2 regions of the Terribacillus saccharophilus genome follow, and region 2 is predicted to be linked to the other one. Evidence: predicted binding sites of a transcription regulator. Region 2 holds the regulator's gene; the other holds the start of a gene.
The links. Region 2 encodes Rex, which represses fermentation and respiration genes when NADH is low (regulators of the CRP and FNR family bind a similar motif). Its sites were predicted from a motif close to TTGTGAAATATTTCACAA; they were not measured.
Positions count from the first base shown of each region.

Region 1: GZ22_RS00565 (DUF1641 domain-containing protein) is a predicted target of Rex. The motif match lies at 2,735-2,752, and genes of this name have one in related genera.

Region 1 is NZ_CP008876.1:105,268-109,884, forward strand. It holds gene GZ22_RS00550 (TRAP transporter large permease) at 1-1,059, shown strand, start outside; gene GZ22_RS00555 (hypothetical protein) at 1,093-1,587, opposite strand; gene GZ22_RS00560 (DUF1206 domain-containing protein) at 1,691-2,539, shown strand; gene GZ22_RS00565 (DUF1641 domain-containing protein) at 2,811-3,227, shown strand; gene GZ22_RS00570 (NAD(P)/FAD-dependent oxidoreductase) at 3,257-4,435, shown strand; T-box leader at 4,555-4,617, shown strand, end outside.
Region 2 is NZ_CP008876.1:366,576-371,192, forward strand. It holds gene GZ22_RS01955 (ABC-F family ATP-binding cassette domain-containing protein) at 1-1,818, opposite strand, end outside; gene GZ22_RS01960 (redox-sensing transcriptional repressor Rex) at 2,267-2,893, shown strand; gene GZ22_RS01965 (ABC transporter ATP-binding protein) at 3,022-3,747, shown strand; gene GZ22_RS01970 (ABC transporter permease) at 3,744-4,490, shown strand; gene GZ22_RS01975 (hypothetical protein) at 4,604-4,617, opposite strand, start outside.

The DNA.
Region 1 (4,617 bases), 260 kb from region 2:
CTGATCAATTTGGCCAAGCTGTTGGCAGGAAGACTACCTGGTTCCTTGGCGCACACAAATGTTATCGGGAATACGCTTTTCGGAGCGCTATCTGGTTCTGCCATTGCATCTGCAGCAACGATGGGTAAAATTATGGCACCAATGCAGAAGAAGGAAGGCTATGATCCATCTTATTCAGCAGCCGTCAACGTGGCTTCTGCACCGGCTGGTCTGATTATCCCGCCTAGTGGTACCCCTATTTTGTATTCTGTCCTCAGCGGAGGGACATCAATTGGGGCATTATTCATTGCCGGTTATGTACCAGGTATCCTGATGTCTGTCTTGATTATGGTTACTGCTTACATAGTTGCAAAAAGGAAAGGTTTTGCTGTATCTGAACCAATCCGTTTCTCTCAGGCTGCCAAAGTTGTTTTGGATGCCATTCCGAGTCTGATGCTGATTGTAGTCGTGATTGGCGGGATTTCTTTTGGAGTCTTTACGGCAACCGAAGGAGCAGCTGTAGCAATTCTCTATGCAGTGGTTCTGAGTTTGATTTACCGTAGTCTCAAGTGGAAGGATATCCCGGTGATTCTTCGTGATACAGTCATGTTCTCCGGCGTTATCCTGCTGTTGATCGGAGCATCTGGAGCTATGTCTTGGATTCTGTCGTACTCCAAGCTACCGCAGATGCTGTCTTCCGGAATACTTGATTTCAGCGGTAATGCAGCAGTGCTGATGCTGATTATTGTCTTGATTTTATTGCTTGTCGGGACCTTCATGGATATCGCGCCTGCATTGCTGATTTTTACACCAATCCTGCTGCCTGTTGCGTTGGAGTTCGGAGTCGATCCAGTTCATTTCGGTACGATTATGTCGATGGGGCTTGCTATCGGTACGATTACACCACCGGTCGGAACGGTGCTGTTTATTGGATCCAAGGTCGGCAATGTCACAGTAGAACAAATGACAAAGCCATTGCTGCTGTTCTACATTCCTGTGTTTCTTGCTTTCCTTGCAGTAGCCTATATTCCAGCTCTGAGTCTATGGCTGCCGGAGCTTATGGGCGTACTGAATAAATAGAAAAACAGGCCTTCAGGAAGGCCTGTTTTTTTATTAAAAGCAGCTGAATGCCGCAACTCGTCTGAGATCGATGCCAAAATACTGCCAGCGGAACTGCTGTGGACGCCAACGGAAGCCGGCGATGGACGTGCGGCCGACAAATACTGGGTAGTACCAGAAGCGCTGCCCGTTCTCAAGCTGCATGTAAGTGTATCGGAAAAGACAGAAACGGATTCCACCCGGATCTACAGCAAATGTAGAGGGACCACCTGTGCCTACTGACTGCAGCTGTGGAATTTGAGATGGAGGAGGTCCAGGAGGTCCAAATTGCCCCTGCTGTCCGCCACTTCCTGGAGGAGGTCCGCCTGGAAAGCCGCCTTGGCCGCCTCCGAAACCAGGACCACCGAAGCCAGGACCACCGAAACCGGGACCACCTGAGCCAGGACCGCCAAAACCAGGTCCGCCTGGAAATTGAATTTGTCGTTGCTGTTCTTGTTTATCATCATTTTCGTTGTACATCATCATTCTCCCTTCTTGCTTCTCCTTCATCGTATGTAGGCATCTGTGCAAGGGTAGCTTGCCTATACTATTTTTCTGGTTTCTCTTATACACGGCTTGGGTATAGCTTTTAAAACAGGAGAGGAAGACGGTTATGGCCGACAAACAAGAAGCCAAACGAAAAGCAAGGGAGACAAAAGAAGAAACAAAACCATGGATCCGCAGATTCGGACGAATCGGCTATATGTCTCAGGGAATCGTCTATGCCCTCATCGGTGTTCTAGCATTATTAGCTGCGCTTCATGTGGGAGGAGATACAACTGACACAGGTGGTATGCTGCAGAAACTTGCAGGTATGCCCTTCGGAAATGTTTTGTTATGGCTGATCGGAATAGGGCTAATTGGGTATGTATGCTGGGATGCGATACTTGCCATCAAGGATCCGAACAATGAAGGAAACGGGGCAAAAGGAATTATTGTTCGCATAGGCTATGGCGTCAGCACCATCATATATGCCAGTATTGCGTTTAATGCGCTTCGTTTTGCTGCTACAAATCAAGGGAGTGGCGGAGGGAGCGAACAATCCCTGACAGCAAAGCTTCTTACATATCCCTTCGGACAGTGGCTGGTTGCGGCTGTCGGGCTTATTATTATCGGATACGGTATCTTTGAATTTTTCAGTGGTGTAACGGGAAGTTTTATGAATAAATTTAAGGCAGGAGAAATGAATAAGCACGAAAAACGGGCAGCTCGCCATGCGGGCCGTATGGGTTTGATTAGCAGAGGTATTGTTTTTGCTATAGTTGGATTCTTTTTTGTCCTGACTGCTATTCAATCCGATCCGGATGAAGCAAAGGGGCTGGATGGTGCACTCTCGGAAGTGTCACAGCAGCCATTCGGACGCTGGCTTCTTGCAATTGTAGCGGTTGGTTTCATTCTGTTCGGAGTATACAGTGTCATCCGCGGTCGCTATGAAAATATGAGCTTTGGGAAGAATGCATAATAATATTGATATTTTCCCCAAATAGGGGGAAAGCTACGAAAGCAGAAGAGTGACAGGGCTTTTATTATGTCTTTTTTTCGAATATATAATAGGAAATGAAAAAAATCATTAACGCGTGTGAAATAACTTTTGACAAGTTCTCCAAGTAGGAGTAAAGTTGTAGGTGGATATTTTGAGCAAATTGTGAACGTACAGTTGTGAACAAATTCACAACAAAGTATAATGTTTACGTATAAATATAATGCATTACCATAGCAAAGGAGAATACGTTATGTCAGAAACAAACGAAAGTGTTAGCCAGAGCCAACAAGACCTAGCTGCACAATTGCTAAAACCTGAAGTACAAGAATCATTGACTTCTTTAATTGAACAGCTTCCAAAAATCAATGAACTTGTGAACGCTTTGACTGCTTCTTACGACTTCGCGCAAGCTGTAGCTACAGATGATGTGTTGAAATCCGATACAGTAGGTGCTATTACTGAAGTGCTTCACCCAGTCACAGACTCAGTGAAGTCAGTAGCTCAAACTGCAATTGAAGCAAAAGATCGCGCAGAAGCAAGCAACGAAACAATCGGTTTGTTCGGTTTGCTACGTCTGATGAAGGATCCACAAGCACAGAAGATGTTCCGTTTTGTTCAGAGCTATCTTGAAGTTGCGAACGAAAAAGAAAAACAAAAACAAAAATAAGAGCTTAAGGTAAGGACGGAGGATTAAGTATGGCAAAGAATATCGTTATTTTAGGCGCCGGTTATGGCGGAGTCTTAGCCGCTCAAAACGTACGTAAGTATTACACTAAAGCGCAAGCGAATGTAACACTTATCAATAAAACACCTACACACCAAATTATCACTGAGCTTCACCGTCTTGCAGCAGGAAGCATTTCTGAGAAAGCAGTGGCAATGCCTGTAGAGAAGCTTTTGAAAGGTTTGGATGTAGACTTCAAAGTAGCAACAGTAGAAGGCTTTAATGTCGACAAGAAAGAAGTTGTTCTTGCAGGCGGAAATACGCTTTCTTACGATGCTTTGGTAGTAGGTCTTGGAAGTAAGACTGCTTACTTCGGTATCCCTGGATTGGAAGAAAACAGCCTTGTATTGAAATCAGCAGATGATGCAAACAAAGTATTCAACCAAATCCAAGATAAAATTAAAGCATATGCAGCTTCTAAAAACCCTGCAGATGCAACAATTCTTATCGGTGGCGGCGGTCTGACTGGTGTTGAGCTAGTTGGTGAAATCGCGGACAAGCTTGCTTCTTACTGCTTGCCTCACGGTGTAGATCCTAAAGAAATCAAGCTTCAGCTCGTTGAAGCTGGTCCAAAGGTTCTTCCAATGCTTCCACAGCATCTAATCGACCGTGCGCAATCCAGCTTGGAAAAACGCGGCGTAGAATTCTTGCTTGGCTTGCCTGTAACGAACGTGGAAGGCAATGTCGTGGAATTGAAAGATGGTCAGAAAATCGAAACAAATACATTTGTTTGGACAGGCGGCGTACAAGCGCTTCCAATGGTAGCTGAATCAGGACTTGAAACAGATCGCGGCCGTGCGACTGTTAACAACTTCCTTCAGTCTAAGAGCCACCCAGATGTATTTGTTGTCGGTGACAGTGCTGTATACTTTGGTGAAGACGGTCGCCCTTGGCCACCAACTGCACAAATCGCTTGGCAAATGGGCGAGCTAGTAGGTTATAACCTATTTGCTTTCCTTGAAGGCAAAACAATGGAAAACTTCAGCCCGATCAACTCTGGTACACTTGCAAGCCTTGGCCGCAAGGATGCTGTAGCATTCATTGGTGCTAACCAAACACCATTGAAAGGTCTTCCAGCTACGATGATGAAAGAAGCAAGTAACATCCGCTACTTGACTCACGTAAAAGGCCTATTCAGCTTAGCTTACTAATAAGTTAAAAAAGCAGACATTCCTTTTGGAATGTCTGCTTTTTTTGTCTAAAAATATATATCAAAAAATTCTTACTACTTATTGCGCTGTATGACTAAAGGTGGTATTATAGAAAAAATTTACAAGTGATGAAGCGGAATAGTACAGCATGTAAACTCCTTGTGCAGAGAATCCCTGTATTG
Region 2 (4,617 bases):
GGTAAGCAAAGTTTCATTGCTTTCAATTTCAGTCTCCAGTTCGACTATCTTTTCTTCAAGCTCTGAAATACGTCGTTCCCGTTTCCGAATCTCCCGCTTTATTGCCTTATCTTGATGATAAGAAGATTTGTTCTCCGGCGTAACAGTTGTCTGTTTCGTTTCCGCAGTTATAGCTTCTAAGGCAGCAATCTCCTGCTTCTCTTGTTTCTTTTCTATAAAGTAATCATAGTTGCCCAAGTAGGATATGATCTGCTTGTCCGCCATTTCGAGTACTTGTGTGGAAACCTTATTCATGAAATATCGGTCATGTGAGACAAAGAGTATAGTACCTGGGTAGTCGGCCAATGCACCTTCCAATACTTCCTTGCTGTCTAAATCAAGGTGGTTGGTCGGTTCATCCATGATCAATAGATTCGATTTCTGCATCATCAGTTTAGCCAAAGCAAGCCGAGCCTTTTCACCACCGCTCAGTGTGTTGACTATTTTGAGTACATCATCACCAGTGAACAGGAAGTTACCGAGAATTGTGCGGATATTCTTCTCGTCCATAAGCGGATACTCGTCCCATAACTCGGCAAGGACGCTCTTCGATGAATGCAATTCTGTCTGTTCCTGGTCATAATAACCAATGCTGACACCTGTCCCGAGTTCTACCTTACCGGATTTAGCAGGCAGCTTTCCGATAATGGTCTTGAGCAATGTCGTCTTCCCAGTTCCATTTGGCCCCGTAAGAGCGATGCGGTCCTGACGATTCATATGGAAAGTAACGTGCTCAAAGACAGGAGAGGTACTCTCTGGATATTGATAAGCCAAGTCATGTACCTTCAATACATCATTTCCGCTCCGCCGATCGATATCAAATGTAAGTTTTGCAGAAGATGCATCATGAAGCGGCCGATCGATTCGTTCCATCTTTTCCAGCTGTTTACGTCTGCTTTGTGCGCGTTTCGTCGTTGTGGCACGTGCGATATTCTTTTGAACGAATTCTTCCATCTTTTTAATTTCAGACTGCTGTTTCTCGAATTGCTTCAGCTCGCGTTCGAAATTGGCAGCTTTCTGTTCAAGATAGTTACTGTAATTTCCTTTGTAACGAACAGAGTGATTGTGCGCTATCTCAATTACGGTATTAACAGTTTTGTCGAGAAAGTAACGGTCATGCGACACAACTACGACAGCTCCTTGATAGCTGCTCAAATAACCTTCCAGCCAGTCCAAAGTAGAAATGTCCAAATGGTTAGTCGGCTCATCCAGTATTAATACGTCCGGTTTCTGGAGAAGGAGCTTTCCTAGGGCTAGACGCGTTTTTTGCCCGCCGCTCAATGAACCTATCGGTGTGGACAAGTCTTTGTCTCCAAATCGGAGGCCATTCAGCACGGAACGTATATCTGCTTCATATTGATAGCCTCCGTTTAACCGGAAGGCCTGCTGTTTTGTATCATAATTGGTTAGAAGCTGCTGATAGGCTGTTTCGTCTGAAATAAGATCAGGGTCTCCCATCCTTGCTTCGAGACGGCGCAGCTCTTCCTCTTGCTGAATAAGATCTGCAAAGACAGTCTTCATTTCTTCCAGGATGCTTTTTTCCGACTCTAGGCCTGTATGCTGCTCCAGGTACCCAAGTGTGGCATCTCTTGCTAAGAATACATTTCCTTCGTCATAGCTCAGTTCTCCTGCAAGGATCTTGAGCAAGGTCGATTTTCCGGCACCGTTTCGTCCGACAATGGCTAATCGATCTTGTGTTTGTACTTCCAGTTTTATATTTGATAAAATGACGTCTGCGCCAAATAGTTTCGTTATATTATTCGCTTGCAATAAAATCATTCTGTTCACCTCATACTATCAGTGTATCCTATGTGACAAAACAGTAGCAAGCGCCGAATTCCTGCGCTTTTCGCTTTCATGTGAATGGACATCAGAAATGAATTTGTTAAAATGGAGACAAGGTGCCCCCTCATCATCTTCTTTGTGAATCTGTACAAGACTTTCCTTCTTATATCTGTTAGAATAAGTTGTTAACTATAATCGTACTTTGTGAAAGTATCATATCGTAACAATTCAAGGACGAAGCCGCAGGCAGCATCTGCAACTCCTTATAGATGCCAGAAAGGAACCTGTCTGCAGCCATTATTCCGTTTTAGGAATAGTGCTGGTCATATACGACAAGAGGTAACAGAACGGTATCGTTCTAGTCCGATAGGCCTTTTGATCAGCTGCATGGCTGCACGAAGTTCGCTTCTGGAAGCTGCAGGCTTTAGGAGGATAAATTAGCATGTATATGGATCAAAATAAAATACCAAAAGCTACGGCAAAGCGGCTGCCACTTTATTATCGATTTCTCAACAGTCTGCATTTGCAGGGTAAAACAAGAGTTTCTTCAAAAGAACTCAGTGAATCGGTAAAAGTAGACTCAGCTACAATCCGCCGTGACTTTTCCTATTTTGGAGCACTTGGCAAGAAAGGCTATGGTTATAATGTAGAGTACTTGCTGAACTTCTTCCGGAAGACACTAGATCAAGATGAGATCACAAGAGTGGCGCTTATCGGGGTCGGTAATCTTGGAACAGCATTCCTGAATTATAACTTTACGAAGAATAACAATACAAAAATAGAAATGGCATTCGATACAGATCCAGGAAAAGTGGATCATAATATCGGCGGTGTCCCTGTATACCATATTGATGATTTGGAACAATATATCGGCAACGTAAGTGCAGCGATCCTAACGGTGCCAGCGCATGCTGCTCAAGCAATCACGGACCGCCTTGTCGAATGCGGTATTGCTGGAATCCTGAACTTTACGCCAGCACGTATTGCAGTACCAAGCAATATCCGCGTGCATCATATCGATTTGGCTATCGAATTGCAGTCATTAGTTTATTTTTTGAAGCACTATTAATTCAAGCACCTCTCATGCAGAGGTGCTTTTTTCTTACATAAGGTTGTCTAATTCTATTTACTTATTACGGGTAAATAGAGACAAAGGAAAGATACTAGGACAGTAAGAAGCGGAAGGGAAGGGAAAGCATGAAGCAGCAAGCCGCCATCACGTTACAAGATGTAGTCTACGAAACAGAAAAAAATAAAATAATTCACGGGATTACAGGTATGTTCACGAAAGGAAAGATCACAGCGATAATTGGTCCATCAGGCGCAGGAAAAACAACACTTTTTCGATTATGTAATGGATTGCTGTCCCCCTCAGATGGAAACATCCTGATTGATGGGGAGGATATCTTAACGTTTGATCCAGTAAATTTGCGTCGTCGTGTCGGTATAGTCCTGCAGCAGGCAACTATGCTGGAAGGAAGCGTTCGGGATAATGTAGCATTGTCATTACAGCTTGCCGGAAAAGAACTGAAACAAGATGAGGCGGAGCGGATAATACAAGAAGTAGGATTAGAGGCAGAGATACTTGATCGAAAAAGCAGGGATTTATCAGGCGGGCAAAAACAGAAAGTCTCCATTGCCCGAACATTGCTGAATGAGCCGGAAATCTTACTGCTAGATGAAATCACTTCTTCCTTGGACCGAGTTTCTAAGCAGGATATTGAAAATCTAATGAAGCGGATCAATAGCGAGTATGGCACGACAATCATCTGGATAACGCATAATCTGGAGCAGGCAAAATCGGTTGCAGATGAAGTCTGGGTCATGATGAATGGCACTATTGCCGAAGCAGGGCCGATTGACATACTGGATCATCCAGAAAATGATGCTGTTAAACACTTTGTCATGGAGGAGGAAAAATGAGTACACTTGCTTTATTACTCACCTTGATATTTGTCCTTATTCCACTTATCTTATCTAAGACATTACAACTGGGGCTCGAGAAAGATACGCTCATTGCAACAGTCCGCTCCATTATTCAGCTGCTTGCCGTTGGCTATGTGCTGCAGTTTATCTTCGACTCCGGTAATATCCTTTATATTTTCCTCATGGTTGCGCTTATGATCGGTGCAGCAGTACAAAATGCTAGAAAGAAAGGGGCATCTATCAGGGGTATTACATGGAAGCTGGTGCTTACATTCATTGTAATCGAAGTACTGACACAAGGAATTTTATTGGGACTTCAGATTACACCACCAACTGCACAATATATCATCCCATTAAGCGGAATGGTTATAGGGAACTCGATGGTCCTAGGTATCTTGTTTTTGAATCGGTTCACTTCAGAAGTGGCATCCAGAAGAGAGGAAACAGAGCTCATCCTTTCTTTAGGCGGTACACCGAAGCAAGCAATTCAGCGCTCGCTGCTTGCATCCATTAAGGCAAGTACCATACCGACGATAGAAAGCCAGAAAACGATCGGACTAGTTCAGCTGCCAGGTATGATGAGCGGGCAAATCATTGCCGGAGCAGATCCGCTCCAAGCAGTCATGTTCCAGCTCCTGATTCTTTTCCTTCTGCTGACAACTGCGATTGTGACGAGTATCATGCTAGGCTTCTTGTCTTATCCAACGAAGTTTAATGAGCGGATGCAGGTTATAGATTAGAATCCAGTCTCGTTTATTAGATAGTCCTATGAAGGGAGAATCTGAAGCGAATATAGAGATGTCAATGCTTCAAAGAAAAGCCGCCCAAATAAAAAGGGACGGCTTTTCTAGTACTACAACGAAAAAG